3 regions of the Achromobacter spanius genome follow, and region 1 is predicted to be linked to each of the others. Evidence: predicted binding sites of a transcription regulator. Region 1 holds the regulator's gene; each other region holds the start of a gene.
What was found. The regulator LexA, encoded in region 1, represses DNA repair genes until DNA is damaged. The targets are predictions, from matches to a motif close to ACTGTATNNNNATACAGT.
Positions count from the first base shown of each region.

Region 2: the regulator LexA is predicted to act here: its motif matches at 1,587-1,604, upstream of ELS24_RS08005 (PA0069 family radical SAM protein).
Region 3: the regulator LexA is predicted to act here: its motif matches at 4,366-4,383, upstream of recA (recombinase RecA).

Region 1 is NZ_CP034689.1:4,029,985-4,036,321, forward strand. It holds partial or broken gene uvrB (excinuclease ABC subunit UvrB) at 123-2,251, opposite strand; gene ELS24_RS18355 (amino acid aminotransferase) at 2,328-3,527, shown strand; gene lexA (transcriptional repressor LexA) at 3,683-4,333, shown strand; gene lon (endopeptidase La) at 4,450-6,337, opposite strand, start outside.
Region 2 is NZ_CP034689.1:1,775,959-1,782,295, forward strand. It holds gene cysD (sulfate adenylyltransferase subunit CysD) at 1-61, shown strand, start outside; gene ELS24_RS08000 (sulfate adenylyltransferase subunit 1) at 101-1,399, shown strand; gene ELS24_RS08005 (PA0069 family radical SAM protein) at 1,612-3,057, shown strand; gene ELS24_RS08010 (hypothetical protein) at 3,120-3,626, shown strand; gene ELS24_RS08015 (DMT family transporter) at 3,658-4,530, opposite strand; gene rplS (50S ribosomal protein L19) at 4,750-5,130, shown strand; gene ELS24_RS08025 (CoA pyrophosphatase) at 5,254-5,985, shown strand; gene rsgA (ribosome small subunit-dependent GTPase A) at 6,071-6,337, opposite strand, start outside.
Region 3 is NZ_CP034689.1:1,876,696-1,883,032, reverse strand. It holds gene metE (5-methyltetrahydropteroyltriglutamate--homocysteine S-methyltransferase) at 1-1,170, opposite strand, end outside; gene ELS24_RS08535 (LysR family transcriptional regulator) at 1,312-2,232, shown strand; gene recX (recombination regulator RecX) at 2,308-3,060, opposite strand; gene recA (recombinase RecA) at 3,198-4,259, opposite strand; gene ELS24_RS08520 (response regulator transcription factor) at 4,534-5,223, shown strand; gene ELS24_RS08515 (sensor histidine kinase) at 5,336-6,337, shown strand, end outside.

The DNA.
Region 1 (6,337 bases):
GAGACTCATAAGAGAAAGGCGCTGACCCAGTGCGTAGCGAAACTGACGCCACTACACCATCAGGTCTCATGATTTTCAGCTTTATGTAAGCATGGTTGAATGCATGGACAGAGACCAAATGGTCACACAGCCCCGTCCAGAAGTACCCGCTGCTTCAAGGCGGTGAGCGCGTCGCGGGCAGCGGCTGCCTGCTCGAATTCCAGATTCCGAGCGTGGTCCATCATCAGCTTTTCAAGGCGTTTGAGTTCGCGAGCCAATGCCTTTTCATCCTTCAAGAACTCGGCCGGAACCGCAGCTTCCAAAGCGTCATGCTGCACCGGCGCGACGATGCCATCAATCAGTTCTCGCACTGCCTTGCGTACGCCGCGCGCTGTGATGCCATTGTCGATATTGAATTGCAACTGCTTGGCGCGTCGACGGCTGGTTTCCTCCATGGCGCGCTGCATGGAATCCGTAATACGGTCTGCATACAGAATTGCATGACCATTCAGGTTGCGGGCGGCCCGGCCGATGGTTTGAATCAGGCTGCGCTCCGACCTCAGGAACCCTTCCTTGTCTGCATCCAAGATCGCCACCAGCGAAACCTCGGGAATATCCAGGCCCTCACGCAACAGGTTGATTCCAACCAACACGTCGAACGTTCCGAGCCGCAAATCGCGAAGAATCTCCACGCGTTCGACCGTGTCGATGTCGGAGTGCAGATAACGGACCTTGACACCATGCTCGCTCAGGAAGTCAGTCAGATCTTCGGCCATGCGTTTGGTAAGCGTTGTCACCAGGACACGCTCGCCTAGCGATACCCGAGCCTTGATCTGGCCTAGCAAATCGTCCACCTGCGTGCGGGCTGGCAACACTTCCACCAACGGATCGACCAGGCCGGTGGGTCGCACAACCTGCTCGACCACATTGTCGGCATGCTCTTTTTCGTATGCCGCGGGAGTTGCAGACACGAACACGCACTGGCGCATCCGCACCTCGAATTCCTCGAGTTTGAGCGGCCGATTGTCCAGCGCGGACGGTAGCCGGAACCCATACTGCACCAGCGTTTCCTTGCGCGATCTGTCCCCACGGTACATGCCGCTGAGTTGCCCGATGGTCACGTGACTTTCATCAATGAACATCAAGGCATCGGAAGGCAGGTAATCAATCAGCGTGGGCGGCGGCTCCCCGGCAGCCGCCCCCGACAAATGGCGGGAGTAGTTTTCAATGCCTTTGCAGAAACCCAATTCCTGCAGCATTTCCAGGTCGAACCGAGTCCGCTGTTCCAGCCGCTGCGCCTCGACCAGGTGGCCATCGTCGACAAACCGCTTTACCCGTTCACGTAGCTCTTCCTTGATGGTTTCAATCGCACGCAACACCGTATCGCGGGGGGTGACATAGTGCGAACCGGGATAGACAGTGAAACGGGGCAACTTCTGACGAATGCGACCGGTCAGCGGGTCAAAAAGCTCCAGGCTTTCGATCTCGTCATCAAATAGGGTCAGGCGCAGGGCCAACTCGGCACTTTCTGCGGGAAAAATATCGATGGATTCGCCCCGCACCCGAAATACGCCACGGGTGAACTCAGCGTCGTTGCGCGTATATTGCATCGCCACCAGGCGCGCGAGGATTTCCCGCCGCGAGATCTGGTCCCCGCTGCGCAGAATCAGCACCATGGCGTGGTAGTCGCCCGGGTTGCCGATACCGTAGATGCACGATACCGTACCCACGATGATCGTATCGCGCCGTTCGAGCAGGCTCTTGGTGGCCGACAGCCGCATTTGCTCGATGTGTTCATTGATGGACGAGTCCTTCTCAATGAACAGATCGCGCGTGGGCACATAAGCCTCGGGCTGGTAGTAGTCGTAGTAGGAAACGAAGTACTCGACCGCGTTTTTTGGGAAAAACTCGCGCATTTCCGCGTACAACTGCGCCGCGAGCGTCTTATTGGGTGCCAGCACCAACGCGGGACGCCCCAAGCGGGCGATCACGTTGGCCATGGTGTAGGTTTTGCCCGAACCCGTAACGCCCAAAAGCGTCTGGAACATCAGGCCGTCTTCTATCCCTTGCTGCAGGCCCTCAATGGCGGCGGGCTGATCGCCCGCTGGGGATAGGGCTGGAACAGTTGATAGGGGCTGCCTGGATACTCGACAAAGCGGGGTTCGACGCTGGTTCCAGGCACGGCCTCAGACGCTGCCGGCACCACAGAATCCGTAGCGGGATTCTGAGCCAGATCTCCCGCGCCGCTTGGGTCTATTGGGCTGTTTGGCATGCTAGACTGTTCCAGGGTAAACCCCCCATTATCCACAGCACCTCGTACTGCGTCCACCCATCCTCATCAGAAGCCCATGAGCAACCTTTTCGATTCCGTCGAACTCGCGCCGCGCGACCCCATTCTTGGTCTGAACGAACAATTCAACGCGGATACGCGCCCGGGTAAAGTCAACCTGGGCGTGGGCGTGTACTACGACGATCAGGGACGGATCCCCCTGTTGGGCGCCGTTCGCAAGGCCGAAACCGCCCGCATTGAAGCCGCCGCCGCTCGCGGCTATCTGCCTATTGAAGGCATCGCCGGCTACAACCAGGGTGCGCAAGCGCTGCTGTTGGGCAAAGACTCCTCGCTGGCCGCGGCCGGGCGCGTCCTGACGACCCAAGCACTGGGCGGCACCGGCGCACTGAAGATCGGCGCTGATTTTCTGCGCCAACTGCTGCCCACCTCCAAGGTGCTGATCAGCAATCCCAGCTGGGAAAACCACCGCGCGCTGTTCGAGCGAGCCGGCTTTGAAGTTGGCACGTACTCGTACTACGACGCCACCACCCGCGGCCTGAATTTCGAAGCCATGCTGGCCGATCTGAAGGCAGCCCCGGCGCAGACCGTCGTTGTGCTGCACGCATGCTGCCACAACCCCACCGGCGTGGACCCCACGACCGAACAGTGGAAGCAAATCGCTGCGGTAGTAAAAGAAAACAACCTGGTTCCGTTCCTCGACATCGCCTATCAGGGCTTTGGCGAAGGTCTGACCGAAGACGCGGCCGTCGTGCGCATGTTCGCCGATCTGGACATGACCATGTTCATCAGTTCGTCGTTCTCGAAGTCGTTCTCGCTGTACGGCGAGCGCGTCGGCGCCCTGACGGTCGTCGCTGGCAGCAAGGACGAAGCCGTTCGCGTACTGAGCCAACTCAAGCGCGTCATTCGCACCAACTACTCCAACCCGCCCACGCACGGTGGCACGGTGGTGTCGACGGTTCTGAACACCCCTGAGCTCTTCGCCATGTGGGAAGAAGAACTCGCCGGCATGCGCGACCGCATCCGCCTGATGCGCAAGCAGTTGGTCGAGAAAATCAAGGAACACGGCGGCAAGCAGGACTTCAGCTTTGTTCTGGAACAGCGTGGCATGTTCTCGTATTCGGGCCTGACCTCGGCGCAAGTCGACCGTCTGCGCGAAGAACATGGCGTTTACGCCGTGTCCAGCGGGCGCATCTGCGTTGCCGCACTGAATAGCGGCAACATTGACAAGGTCGCTGCCGGCATCGCTGCTGTGCTGTAACTTCGCCCGCCAGCGGGTTCTTGCGAGCCTGCCTGACAAAACGGAGCCTTCGGGCTCCGTTTTGCATTCCGCCAGGCACCAGCTTGCTTTTTTGCGCTGCGTCCCCCAGAATGGCGCTGTATATATGTACAGTCCGCTCGCACCGGATCATCGCCATGGCCAGCAAACTTACAGATCGCCAGCAACAAATTCTGGACCTTATCCGGCAAACCGTCACGCGCACCGGGTTCCCACCGACGCGCGCCGAAATTGCCCAAGCCTTGGGTTTCCGTTCACCCAATGCCGCGGAAGACCACCTCAAAGCACTTGCCCGCAAGGGTGCTATCGAACTCACCGCTGGCGCTTCGCGTGGCATACGCCTGAAAGATGGTGGATCAGCGCCCGCACAAACATCCTCACCACTGCCCTCACTGTCGCAATTGCTGCTGCCACTGGTGGGGCGCGTAGCGGCAGGCAGCCCTATTCTTGCGGCCGAGCATGTGGAACGTGAAGTTGGCGTTGACCCTCACCTGTTCGCGCAAACGCCCGATTACCTGCTGAAGGTGCGAGGCATGAGCATGCGCGACGCCGGGATCCTTGAAGGCGACTTACTCGCCGTTAAGAAAGCGTCCGAAGCCCGCAACGGCCAGATTGTGGTGGCGCGTATTGGCGATGAAGTCACGGTCAAGCGCCTGCAGCGCATTAACGGTCATATCGAGCTTCTGCCTGAAAATCCAGACTTTCAAACCATCGTGGTCGAAGCCGACCAGGAATTTGCACTGGAAGGGATTGCGGTCGGCTTGATTCGTACGCACGCATTGCATTAAGCAAGCGCCACGCATTCGTCTGCGCAATAAAAAACCCCGCCACGTTCAGAACGTGACGGGGTTTTTATTTGGCCGCCCTCTTCTACCTCTAAGGACGGCCAAACCCAAGCAAGCAATCAGTGCTTAAGGACAGGGTCAGTTGAACCCGGTTCCGCCGGTTTGGCCACCAGCGGCTCCTTCACGGCCTCTTCCTCTGACAACGGCTCAGGCAGACGCTCCAAGGCCAGCTCCAGCACCTTGTCGATCCAGCGGACCGGGACGATCTCAAGGTGGTTTTTGACGTTGTCCGGGATCTCCGCCAAGTCCTTGACGTTTTCCTCCGGGATCAAGACCGTCTTGATGCCGCCGCGATGGGCCGCAAGCAACTTTTCCTTCAAGCCGCCGATCGGCAACACCTCACCGCGCAGCGTGATCTCACCGGTCATGGCGACATCGGCGCGCACGGGAATGCGCGACAACGCCGAAACCATGGCCGTGGTGATCGCGATACCCGCGGACGGGCCGTCCTTCGGCGTCGCACCTTCCGGCACGTGCACGTGCATATCGTGCTTTTCGAAGACGCTGTCGGCAAAGCCCAGACGACGCGCCCGTGAACGCACCACCGTGCGAGCAGCCTCAACGGATTCCTTCATCACGTCGCCGAGCGAACCCGTGCGCTGGATGACACCCTTACCGGGCATGTCCGCGACTTCGATGGTCAGCAAGTCGCCGCCCACTTCCGTCCAGGCAAGTCCGGTCACCTGGCCGATCTGGTTTTCCTTCTCGGCCATACCGAACGTGTAGCGGCGCACACCCAGATAGTCACTCAGGTTGTCGCCCGTGACATTGACCGACTTGACCTCAAGGGATTTGCCTTCAGCCTTGGCGCGATCATTCTGGGTCAGCAATTGCTTGATGACCTTGCGGCAGATCTTGCCCACTTCGCGTTCAAGCGCCCGCACACCGGCTTCCCGGGTGTAGTAGCGCACGATGTCGCGCAATGCGCTGTCGTCAACGGTCAGCTCGCTGTCTTTCACGCCGTTGTTTTGCATCAGCTTGGGCAGCAGATGGTCGCGAGCGATATGGATCTTTTCCTCTTCCGTATAACCGGACAGCCGGATCACTTCCATACGGTCCAACAGAGCCGGCGGGATATTCAGCGTGTTGCTGGTGGCCACGAACATGACGTCGGACAGGTCGAAGTCGACTTCGATGTAGTGGTCCTGGAACGTGTGGTTCTGTTCCGGATCCAGCACTTCGAGCAGGGCCGACGAGGGATCGCCACGGAAATCCATGCCCAGCTTGTCGATTTCATCAAGCAGGAACAGAGGATTGCGCACGCCGACCTTCGACATGTTCTGAACGATCTTGCCCGGCATCGAGCCGATGTACGTGCGACGGTGGCCACGGATCTCGGCCTCGTCGCGCACACCGCCCAGCGCCATGCGCACGAACTTGCGATTCGTGGCCTTCGCGATGGACTGCCCCAGCGAGGTCTTGCCCACACCAGGAGGGCCAACCAGGCACAGGATCGGCGCCTTCACCTTGTCTACGCGCTGTTGCACGGCAAGATATTCAAGAATGCGTTCCTTGACCTTTTCCAGACCGTAATGGTCGTTGTCCAGCACCGTCTCGGCGTTGGAGATCGAATTGTTAATCTTGCTCTTCTTCCTCCAGGGGAGGTTGATAAGCGTATCGATGTAGTTGCGCACCACCGTGGCTTCGGCAGACATCGGCGACATGAGCTTGAGCTTCTTGAGCTCGGCATCGGCCTTTTTGCGTGCCTCTTTAGGCATGTGGGCAGCGATGATCTTCTTTTCAAGCTCTTCGATGTCCGCGCCTTCTTCGCCCTCGCCCAACTCTTTCTGAATGGCCTTGACCTGCTCATTCAGGTAGTAGTCGCGCTGGCTCTTTTCCATCTGCTTCTTCACACGGCCACGAATCCGCTTTTCGACCTGAAGAATGTCGATTTCGGTTTCGAGCTGGGTAAGCAGACCTTCAAGGCGCTCGGACGTGCCAACGATC
Region 2 (6,337 bases), 2.3 Mb from region 1:
CATGGACGACCAGACTTCCGAGGCCTCGATGGAGCGCCGCAAGAAGGAAGGCTATTTCTGAATGCACAACGCCGGCTGCGGCTGGCGGCAGGGGACGCACATGAATGCACTGAACGATTCTTTTCTTTCCGGCGCCGGCACGGGCGTGTTGCGCTTGATCACGGCGGGGTCCGTCGATGACGGCAAGTCCACCTTGATCGGCCGTTTGCTCTACGACAGCAAGGGCGTGTTTGCCGACCAGCTGGACGCCATCTCGCGCGCCAAGCACAAGCGGGTCGCGGGCGACGGCATCGACTTTTCGCTGCTGACCGACGGCCTGGAAGCCGAACGCGAGCAGGGCATCACCATCGACGTGGCCTATCGCTATTTCTCCACGCCCGCGCGCAAATTCATCATTGCCGACGCGCCCGGCCACGAGCAGTACACCCGCAATATGGTGACGGGCGCATCGACGGCGGATGTGGCGGTGATACTCATCGACGCCACGCGCGCGGCCGACGGCAAGCTGTTGCCGCAGACCAAGCGGCACAGCACGATCGCGCGGCTGCTGGGCATCCGCCACATTGTGGTGGCCGTGAACAAGATGGACCTGGTGGATTGGGATCAGGCCGTGTTCGACCGCATCCGCGATGCGTATGCGGACCTGGCCACCAAACTGGGCATTGCGCATTTCGATGTGCTGCCGCTGTCGGCGCTCAATGGCGACAACGTGGTGACGCTGTCGCCCAAGACGCCGTGGTACGAAGGCCAGCCCTTGTTGGCGTTGCTGGAATCGCTGGACCTGGCCAGCGACGGGCGCGCGTTGCCGTTGCGCTTTCCGGTGCAATGGGTGGCGCGGCACGGCGGCGATCAGAAGGAAGACTTTCGCGGCTACGCGGGGCGCGTGGCCAGCGGCGTGCTGCGCGCGGGCGATGCGGTCACCGTGCAGCCGTCGGGCGTGACGGCGGTGGTTCGCGAGGTGCGCGTGTTTGACCGCGTGTTGGATGAGGCGGTGGCCGGCGATTCCGTCACGTTGGTGTTGGACCGTGATGTGGACGTGTCGCGTGGCGACGTGATCGTGCACACGGCCGCGCCCGCGCAAGTGACGCGTGAGTTCGAGGCCGAGCTCTGCTGGCTGGATGCGCAAGCCTTGAATCCGGCGCGCAAGTATCTGTTGAAGTCGGGCACGCGCCTGACGTCGGCGAAGATCCGCGCGGTGCTCTCGCATCGCGACATCCACGAATTGCAGGAAGTGGAAAACACCGAAGGCACCTTGCAGATGAACGACATTGGTCGCGTGACTTTCACCACGCGCGAGGCCTTGGCGGTGGATCGTTATGCGGATGTTCCGGCCACGGGCGCCTTTATTTTGATCGACGAAGCCACACATCAGACGGCGGCGGCGGGCATGTTGCGTTAATGCCTGTCTGGGCCGAAAAACAACGTATTTTCGGTCCGATTTTTGCTGTTGTATTTCTTCCAAACCCAATGCCGGTGCGGGTTTCCAGGCGATATCGCCTGGTGAAATCGATTTGTTCAGACGCGCTTGGCGTCTTGCGGTAAAGTGGGGCTGTCTTACGAAAAGGCTTTTGGTGCTTGTCAAAACCACTGTGTTTTTGTACAGTAGTTTTTATGGCACGCACCGATCATTCTTTTCTCGCCGGTTCTGGGTCCCCGGCTGCCGCCCCCGCCGCCTTGCGCGGTCGGGGTGCGGTTACTAATGTTCGGCATCGCTTTCAGCGCGATGACCGTGTGCAGGTCGATGACGGCTGGTCCGGTTCCGGTCTGCCAGCGGATTTCGTCGAATCCGTCCCTGATAATTTCTCCGACAACTCTCCCGAAAGCACGTCCGACCATTCGGCCCCTGGCGCTAGCTCTCCGCGCGGCGCGACGGTCATTCCCATCGTGCCCGATACGCGCCTTGAGCCGCCCGTTCCCAAGACGACAGTTATCGCGGAAGAAGCCCGCAAGATGCTGTCGCGCAATGATTCACCCGATATCCCCTTTGATGTTGCCGTGAACCCTTACCGGGGTTGCGAGCACGGTTGCGTGTATTGCTACGCCCGGCCCACGCATTCCTACCTGGGCATGTCGCCCGGGCTGGATTTTGAAACCCGCCTGGTCGCCAAGGCTAACGCCGTCGAGGCCTTGCGCGCAGAACTCGCGCGCCCCGGCTACAAGCCATCGCCCATCAATATCGGCTCGGCCACCGATGCCTATCAGCCCATCGAACGCGACTGGCGCCTGACGCGCGGCATGCTGGAACTGATGCTGGAAACCCGGCATCCCGTAACCATCGTGACCAAGAACGCGTTGGTGGCGCGTGACCTGGACCTGCTGGCGGCGTTGGCTGAACAGAATCTGGTGGTGGTCTATATCAGCATCACCACGCTGGACGCCGGTATGGCCCGCACGCTGGAGCCGCGCGCCGCGGCGCCCTGGCGGCGGCTGGAAGCCGTGCGCAGCCTGACGGATGCGGGCGTGCCGGTGGGCGTGCTGGTGGCGCCGGTCATCCCCTTCATCAACGACGAATCCATGGAACACATCCTCCAGGAGTCCAAGGCGGCCGGCGCGCATTACGCCAGCTATACCGTCTTGCGCCTGCCCTGGGAGGTCAAGACCTTGTTCGAAGACTGGCTCAACGCCCATTACCCCGACCGCGCCCAGCGCGTCTTGCACCGCATAGAAGACCTGCGCAATGGCCGCCGCAATGACCCGAACTTCGGTTCGCGGATGCGGGGCACCGGCATCTGGGCAGACCTGCTGCGTCAGCGCTTTGCCGTCGCCACCCGCAAGCTGGGGCTGAACCGCCACCGTCTGGCGCTGGATTGCGATCGCTTCCAGCCCCCGGTGATGGCAGGCGCTACGCCATCGCTGTTTGCGGCCGGCGTTGCGGCTGCCTCGGGCGGTGCATTTACTGGCGGCACATCTTCTTCCGATTTCCTATCCCCGGTTGGCGCGCAAGCGTCTTCAGGGGTCCCCCATTCTGGCGGGTTGCCCGCAGTCAGCGGCGCCTATGGGCGCGGCGAACGCCAATTGCGCGCGTTGGCGGCTGGCCAGTTGTCGCTGTTCGATTGATCGCGGCTCGTCGCCGTGTCGGCCGCCATGGCGGCGTGGAATTATTTCTTCAAGGAGTTCTTATGAACACCGCTGATTTTTCCGTTTTGTCTGACGAGCTCGTCGTCTCATTGAACCCGCTGCGCCGCGGGGCCCATCGCGCCCGTGCCGTGTGCGCCCGGCTGACGGGTCTGGCCATGCCTTGGACGAGCGCATCGGCCGGTGGCGAACGGCGCGACCGCAGCCGGTCGGGCACCGCGCCGGCACGCTGGCCGTTTCCGCCCGCGCCGGTTGAAGAGGGAACGCTAGTGGGGCAGGCCGTATCGGTGCCCATGCCGGCGCCCGTATCGGTGCCCGTCTCTGCGCCCGTATCGGTACCCGTATCCGGCATTCGTCCCGTGACCGCGCCAGCGGTGGCCCCGGCCACGCCGGCATCTGTCGTGCGCGAGCGCAGCCTGGGCAACGCCACGGTAGAGCCCGTGACCTCCCAAGTGACCATGAAGGCGATGGTGTTGGATGTGGTGATGGTGCTGGCGTGGGGCGCAATCATCCCCGGGCTGATGTGGCTGGGCGCGGCGGCGGGCTTCTAAGCAGTCAGGCACCATGCCTGGGGCAGCGCAATCAGCTGGAACCCAGCAGGATCACGCCCACCAGAATGGCAAGGCAGCCGGCCAAACGGCCCGGGCCTACCTTTTCGCGCAGCAGGAACATGCCAGCCAGGGTGCCAAGCATCATCGACATTTCGCGGGCTGGCGCCACCAGGCTCAAGGGCGCGCCGTTGCGCAAGGCGTACAGCACCAGGATGTATCCCAGCGGAGACAGCAGGCCCACGGCCAACGCCAAGTGCCAGTGCCCACGCATGGACTCCCAGGCTTGAGCACGCCGGCTCAGCATGTGGGGCGTCATCATGGCGGTTCGAGTGACACAGGTAAACCAGTCGAACAGTACGGGGCTGATCAGCAGCACCTTCACGCCATAGGCGTCCACCACGGTATAGGCGGCGATGAACAGGCCGATCACCACGCCCCAGCGCACGCCAACCCAGGCTTGCGCCTGCTTGAAGATGGTCAGCCTACCCTGGGTGGCAATCAGCAGCACCCCGATGACCACGCACAGCATGCCGATAATGCCGGTGCTGGTGGCGGGTTCGCCCAGCAGCAGAAAGGCCCCTGTCGTGGACAGCAGCGGGCCGGTGCCTCGTGCAATGGGGTACACCACGGACAAGTCGGCCACCTGATAGCCCCGTTGCAGGCACAGGCTGTAGCCCAGGTGCAACAGGCTGGATGTCAGGATGGCGCCTACGACGGGCCAGGTCCAGCTCATGCCGTCGTGTACCAGCACCCAGATCACCCAGGGGGCATAGAGCACCGAAGCGCATAGCCCGTAGGCAAACACGAATGGGGCGCCCACCATGGCCGCGCGCTTGGCAAGCAGGTTCCACGTTGCGTGGGCCATCGCCGCCAGGACGACCAATATCAGGGACGTATACGACATGAGGGAACAGCGTCAGATGACGTGTTTGTGACAGAAGTGGCAAGGGTACAGCAAGCCACGGGAAGGCCGCCATTCTACTCGACGCTTACGCAAACTTTTGGTGTAGAATCATTGGTTTGCCAAATCTCATCCTCTGCTTGCGGCACGAGTAACAACATCGGTAAAAATCGCACGGCAAAAATTTTTAGTCCGCAAAGACATGATGATCTAGGAGTTCTCATGAACCTTATCGCTATCCTGGAACAGGAAGAAATTGCCCGTCTGACCGGCGGCCAAGCCAAGCCTGAATTTGCTCCTGGTGACACCGTCATCGTGAGCGTGAACGTCGTTGAAGGCACCCGCAAGCGCGTGCAGGCCTTCGAAGGCGTTGTTATCGCCAAGCGCAATCGCGGCCTGAACTCCGCGTTCACCGTGCGCAAGATTTCGTCGGGTGAAGCCGTGGAACGTACGTTCCAGCTGTACTCGCCGCAAATCGCCGGCATCGAAGTCAAGCGCCGCGGCGACGTGCGCCGCGCCAAGCTGTACTACCTGCGCAACCGCTCGGGCAAGTCGGCACGTATCAAGGAAAAGCTGGTCAGCAAGCAAGCCTCGGCGGCTTGATCGCTTATCGGCACACGGCCCTACCAGTGTCGGACGTTCGCGCCATTCAGCGTTTCCGTCCGGCACGGGTTTCCGGGTTAAAAAGGCACCTGCGAGGGTGCCTTTTTCTTTTTGCAAAGCCGTATGTCTGATTCCTCGTATTCCGCGCGGCCACGACGGCCGCTCGTGCGTCCCGGCTTCGATCCGGCGACGCAACCGTGGGTAGTGGCCAATGAGTCCTTGCCGGCCGTGCCCGCCAGCCTGCTGACCCCGCATCGCTTGCGGGGCACGCTGACCCAGCCCTCCACGTGGAGGCTGGAGCTGTCTCGCGACAACGACCTGCGCTATCCCGGGCGCGAAGGCGCGCCAGTGCCTGCCGCCGTGCTGATCCCGCTGGTCACCCGCGACAACGGCGTGCACATCATGCTGACCCAGCGTGCCGCGCACCTGCATGACCATGCCGGGCAGGTGAGCTTTCCGGGTGGTCGCATCGAAACCAGTGATTCAACCCCTGTCGCCGCCGCCTTGCGCGAGGCGCAAGAGGAAACGGGCTTGCCCGCCGACCATGTTGAAGTGTTGGGCAGCATGCCGCCTTACCTGACGGCAACCGGTTTTTCGATCATTCCGGTGGTGTCGCTGGTGCGTCCGGGCTTTGAGCTGGCGCCCGACGCTTTCGAGGTGGCCGAAGTGTTCGAAGTGCCGCTGTCGTTTCTGATGGACCCCGCCAACCATCGGCTGTATGAAGCCCGCTTGGACGACGGTCGGGTGCGAAATTATTACGGCATGCCCTACGGCAAGCATTTCATTTGGGGCGCCACGGCAGGCATGCTGCGCAATCTTTATCACCTGTTGCGTAACGGCTTGCAGCCTGGCTGACAACCCAGGCTCGCAGCACCTTGCCCCTGCACACGCAACAAAAGACGGCCATTTCTGGCCGTCTTTTGTTTGGAAATGGGGCGTATCAGTAGCGCTGCTGGCCCGCCAGATTCTCTTCCAGAATGCGCTCGTACAGCGCATAGCGCAGTGGGTTGATCTTGCCTGCCTGCAAGGCGGCAACCACCCCGCACCCGGGTTCGCGCCGATGCGTGCAGTTGTAGAACCTGCATTCCTCGATGGGCTGCGTAAATTCCGGGAAGCCGCGGATGATGTCGTCGCGCGTCAGGTGCTGCAAGCCAAACGCCTGGAACCCCGGCGAATCGATCAAGTCGCCGCCGGGCTCGGGCAAATG
Region 3 (6,337 bases), 2.2 Mb from region 1:
CAGGGCGGCGCGTTGCTTGATCAGGCCGTCTTGCACGGACGCATCCGTCGCGTTTTCCAGTGCGCGACCCAACAGGCTCAGTTCTTGCAGCTTTTGCGCGGCAAACGACAGCCAGCTCTTGATCTCGGCGTCCAGTTCCGTCTCGTTGGTCAGGTCCACCGGCACGTGCAACAGCGAGCACGACGGGGCCAGCCACAGGCGGTCGCCCAATTGCTGCTTGACGGGCACCAGCGCCGAGATGGCCGCGTCCAGATCGGTGCGCCAGATATTGCGGCCGTTGATGACGCCCGCGGACAGCACCTGGTCGGCTCGCAGGCCGGCCACGACATCGGCCAGTTGTTCCGGCGCGCGCACCAGATCCACATGCAGGCCGGCCACGGACAGCGCCTGCGCGGTAGCCAGGTTGTCCTTCAAACCGTCGAAGTACGTGGCGACCAGCAGCTTGACCGGGCTTGCAGCCAGCGTGTCATACACCTGTTTGAATGCATCACGCCACGCTTGCGGCAGGTCCAGCACCAGGATCGGCTCATCAATCTGCACCCATTGCACGCCTTGCTTGGCAAAGCGGGCAAACACTTCTTGGTACACCGGCAGCAACGCGGCCAGCAGTTGCAGCTTGCCTTCGTCGGCCGGGCCACCCGCAAAGGCGTCGCCCTTGCCTAGATACAGCCAGGTCAGCGGACCCGGGATCACCGGCTTCACAGCGTGGCCCAGCGCCTGGGCTTCCTGGATCTGCTCGAACAGGGACTCGCGGGCAATACGAAAGGTCTGGCCCGGCACCAGCTCCGGCACGATGTAGTGGTAGTTGGTATCGAACCATTTGGTCATTTCGCAAGCGGCGGCGGGCTTGCCCGACGGCGCGCGGCCACGCCCCATGCGGAACAGCGTGTCCAGCGTCACTGGCTCGTTGTCTTTCTGGCCGAAGCGGGCGGGCACGGCGCCCAGCAACGTGCTCCATTCCAGAATTTGGTCATACCAGGCGAAGTCGCCCACGGGCACGAATTGCAGGCCGGCCGCCGCCTGCAGCTTCCAGTGCTTGGCGCGCAGTTCGCGGCCCGATTCTTCCAGCGCTTCGGCAGTTTGCTTGCCCGCCCAATAAGCCTCGACAGCACGCTTCAATTCGCGCTGCGCACCGATACGGGGGAACCCCAAATTATGAATAGTAGTCATGAGAACACCGCCGTTAGACAAAATTTGTTCAAGTGACGGCTATTGTGCAGTCAAAGTTAAATGAATCAAAATCAATCTCTACATTCATAAGATGAATAATTTTCATATAATGCGCGTTCGTATCCGCCATGCTGGGGCCTCATGCTAGAAATCCGCCATCTTGAAACGCTGACCGCCATCCGTGACGGCGGCAGCCTGCAGGAAGCCGCCGAACGGCTGCACCTGACCCAGTCCGCCTTGTCGCATCAGTTGCGTGACCTGGAAACGCGGCTGGGCACGCCCCTGCTGAACCGCCGCACCCGCCCCGCCCGGCTGACGACGGCGGGCTTACGCGTACTGGCGCTGGCCGATGAAGTGTTGCCCCGCATCCGCGCCACCGAACGCGATCTGCAACGGTTGGCGGCCGGCCGCAGCGGCCGGCTGCATCTGGCCATCGACTGCCATTCCTGCTTTCAGTGGCTGATGCCGGCGCTGGATGCCTTTCGGATGCAGTGGCCCGACGTGGCGCTGGATCTGTCGGCGGCATTCTCGTTCGCGCCCCTGCCCGCCTTGGTGCGCGGCGACCTGGATCTGGTCATCACATCCGACCCGCAGCCTTTGGACTCGGTGGAGTACCTGCCGCTGTTCAAGTACGAACTGGTGCTGGCCGTGTCGGAATCGAACCCCTTGGCCGCCAACAAATTCATCACGCCCGAGCAGTTGGCGGATCAGACGCTCATCACCTATCCAGTGGACAAGCAGCGGCTGGACGTATTCACCGCCTTTCTGGACCCCGCCGACGTTGAGCCGGCCGCCGTCCGCAAGGCCGAATTGACGCCCATCATTGCGCAACTGGTGGCCAGCAACCGTGGCGTGGCGGCGCTACCGAATTGGGCGCTGACCGAATACATGAATCAGGGGTGGTTGCGGCTGTGCCGACTAGGGCCGCAGGGCGTCTGGCGCACGCTGTACGCCACCGTGCGCAGCGAAGACACGGACGCCTCCTACATTGATGAATTCCTGACCATCACGCGAGACGTCTGCTTCAAGACGCTGTCGGGCATCAAGTCGGCAAAGGCGTAAAAAAGCCGCCTGGGTGGGCGGCGGGTTATGCCAGGGGTCGGGAGGATCCGATCAGTCGATCAATTGCGCAGTCGATCAATCATCCTCGCCTTCGCCCAAAATGCGCCGGATCACGTCTTGCGCGAACCCCCGGCTGGCCAGAAACCGCGCCTGCTTGGCGTATATGGCGCGGTCTTCCGGCTTGGCGTCGAAGCGCTTTTTCCATACTTCCAGCGCGCGGTCGTATTCCGTGGCGCGCAATTGTTCTCGTAGTTCAGCGACTTGCGTGTCGTCCACGCCATGCTGGCGCAATTCCTGCACGATGCGCGCCGCGCCCTGGCGCGATGCGCGGCGATGCACCAGACTTTGCGCAAACCGTTCGGTAGACAGCCAACCCTCTTTTTCCAGCGCATCCAGCACGCCTTCAATTTCATCGGCGTCTTCGGCGTAGGCAGCCAACTTGCGCGCCAATTCCTCGCGCGCGTGCTCGCGCCGCGACAGAAAGCCCACGGCGCGCATCTTCAGCGATGGCCCTTTGCGGGCTGGCTTGTCGCCTTCAGGGGCGGCGGCTTCGTCTTCCGCGCCGGAGGCACTGCCAGAGGCACGATCCGCGGCTCGCCCAGATGCACGACCAGATGCGGAGCCCATACGCGATCCGCCACGCGCGTTGCCCCGCTGTTCGGAACTGCGCTGCCAGGTGTCTGGCTCGACCGAGGGAGGCGCCGCCTCTCGTTCGCGGCGCGCGTCCGAGCTGCGCCGCAAACCTTCCGGCTTGGCGACGGTTTCAAATTCGTCATCCAACTTGGCGCGAAGGCGGTCGGCTGACGCGGGGGTCGGTTTCCAGCTCATGCGCTTCCTGCTATGCAAAACGGCAGGCCCATCATGGCGCCTGCCGTGTAGCCGGCTAGCTAGCCGGCACAAAATCTGCCAAAGCTGCCAAGCTGCCAAAGCCGCCAGCACAACCTGGCTGGCGGACGAAGGCTGGCTTATTCGGCGGTGTCTTCCGCCGTGGGCACGAACTCGGCGGCACGGCTGACGATGCCCTGGTTCTCGCGAACCCGGTTTTCGATTTCGATGGCCATGTCGCGGTGCTCTTTCAGGTATTCGCGGACATTGTCCTTGCCCTGGCCGATGCGGTTGCCGTTGTAGCTGTACCAGGCGCCGGATTTGTCGACCACGCTGGCAGCCACGCCCAAATCAATGATTTCGCCTTCACGCGAAATGCCGGCGCCATACATGATGTCGAATTCGGCCTGCTTGAACGGCGGCGCAACCTTGTTCTTCACGACCTTGACGCGGGTTTCGTTGCCGACGACCTCGTCACCCTTCTTGATGGAGCCAATGCGGCGGATGTCCAGACGCACCGAGGCGTAGAACTTCAGCGCGTTACCGCCGGTGGTGGTTTCGGGATTGCCGAACATGACGCCGATCTTCATGCGGATCTGGTTGATGAAGATGACCATGCAGTTGGTGCGCTTGATCGTGGCCGTCAGTTTGCGCAGCGCCTGGCTCATCAGACGGGCTTGCAGGCCCGGCAGGGAATCGCCCATTTCGCCTTCGATTTCAGCCTTGGGCACCAGCGCCGCCACCGAGTCGATGACGATCAGGTCAACCGAACCCGAGCGCACCAGCGCGTCGGTGATTTCCAGTGCCTGTTCGCCCGTGTCCGGCTGCGAGATCAGCAGATCGGTCAGGTTCACGCCCAGCTTGTTGGCGTATTGGACGTCAAGCGCGTGTTCGGCGTCGACAAAGGCGCAGGTGCCGCCGATTTTCTGCATTTCGGCAATGACTTGCAGGGTCAGCGTCGTTTTACCGGACGATTCCGGGCCGTAGATTTCAATCACGCGGCCGCGCGGCAAGCCGCCAACGCCCAGCGCGATATCCAGACCCAACGAGCCCGTGGAAACCACCTGGATGTCGTGCGAGACCTCGTTATCGCCGTAGCGCATGATCGAGCCCTTGCCGAACTGCTTTTCGATCTGGGAAAGCGCGGCGGCAAGCGCCTTGGCCTTTTCCGAAGCGGCGGCCTTGGTGGTTTTGTCGTCCATGTAGAGTCCTGTCTGTAACGTATCTGGTGGTTGCGGCGTCAAGAGCCTGAAACTTGAACCGCAGCGTGCTGTTTCGAATCAGGTTCAGATTATTGCATCGGATTGTACTGTACAAAAAACCAGTGTGCCAGAGTTTTCACGTATTCCCTGAGTGGGCAACTCCAGTCCCGTATGACAGAATCGAAGCCGACCCCGGCGTTCCCCTCTGCATTTTGCAGCGATCCCTCTTGCCGCTTCCCTTGCCGCTTCCCTTGCCGCTTCCCATTGCAGCCTCATGCGTATCCTGATCGCCGAAGACGACAGCATTCTGGCCGATGGCCTATCCCGGTCACTGCGCCACAACGGCTACGCCGTTGACGCCGTGCGCGACGGGCTTGCCGCCGATTCGGCGCTGGCCGCTCAAGCGTTCGATCTGCTTATCCTTGACTTGGGCTTGCCTCAGTTGGCCGGTCTGGAAGTACTGCGCCGCCTGCGCGCCCGCAACTCTGCCCTGCCCGTCCTGATCCTCACGGCGGCCGACAGCATCGAGCAGCGCGTGAAGGGCCTGGACCTGGGCGCGGACGACTACATGGCCAAGCCCTTCGCCCTGTCCGAACTCGAGGCACGGGTGCGCGCCTTGACCCGGCGCGGCGCGGGCGGCGGCGCCACGATGCTCAAGCACGGCCGGCTGCTTTTTGACCAGACCGGTCGCGTGGCCATCGTCGACGATCAGACGCTGGACCTGTCCGCGCGCGAAGTCAGCCTGCTGGAAATCCTGCTGACGCGCAGCGGTCGCATGGTCAGCAAGACGCAGTTGGTGGACCACCTGTGCGAATGGGGCGAGGAAGTCAGCACCAACGCCATCGAAGTCTACGTGCACCGCCTGCGCAAGAAGCTGGAGCCCAGCGGCGTAAAGATCGTGACGGTGCGCGGCCTGGGCTATTGTCTGGAGCGGGACCAGGGTGCCGCGTACCTCGCCAGTTGATGCCCGGCCAGAGCCACTGAATCAGGAAGCGCTGGATATCATGCAAGCGGGGTCCAAGGGCCCAAGCTTTGCACCTCCGCAGCGCTCGCTGCTGGGCGAAATCCTGGACTGGATGCTGGCGCCGCTGTTCCTGCTGTGGCCCATGAGCGTCGCCATCACTTATGTGGTTGCCCAGAATATCGCCAACGTGCCGTATGACCGCGCCTTGGCCAATAATCTGCATGTCTTGACCCGGCAGGTCCATGCGCAGGACGGCCGCGCGGTGCTCAAGATGACGGACGCCGCGCGTGACGTGTTGCGCGCGGACGAAACCGACAGCGTATTCTGGCTGGTGCTGGGTAGCCGCGGTGAATACCTGGGGGGCGACCGCGCCCTGCCGCTGCCGGCCACCGTGGGCCAACCGCGCCCGGGCGAAGTCCAGTACGAAGACGACACCTTGCGTGGCTTCGGCATCCGCCTGGCGTTCACGTGGGTGGACCTGAACCTGGCCAACACGCAGCCCGCGCTGCTGCTCGTGGCCGAGACCGTGGAAAAGCGCACGCAGTTGGCCAACGACATCATCAAGGGCGTGATCATTCCGCAGTTCGTGGTGCTGCCGATCGCGGTGCTGCTGGTTTGGTTTGGCCTGTCGCGTGGGGTGGCTCCACTGAACGCGCTGCAGCAACGGTTGCGCGCGCGCCGGCCCGACGACCTGTCGCCCATTGACGAGCGGGCGGCGCCGTCCGAAATCGCGCCGTTGGTGGCCGCCATGAATGACCTGCTGGACCGGCTGTCGGCCAACGTCCAGGCCCAACGCCGTTTCGTGGCGGACGCCGCGCACCAGTTGAAGACACCGCTTGCCGGCCTGCGCACGCAGGCCGAACTGGCCTTGCGCGACGCCAGCCCCGAAGAAATGCAGTCGAGCCTGCGGCAGTTGGTGACGGGATCCGAACGCGCTACCCGACTGGTCAACCAGTTGCTGCTGCTGGCCCGCGCTGAAAACCCCAGCGCGATCGGGCTGACGCGCACGGACCTCAACGCCATTGCCTACGAGCAGGCCATGCACTGGGTGCCGCAGGCGCTGTCGCTGAGTACCGACCTGGGGTTTGAAGGATCCGACGAACCCGTCAACATC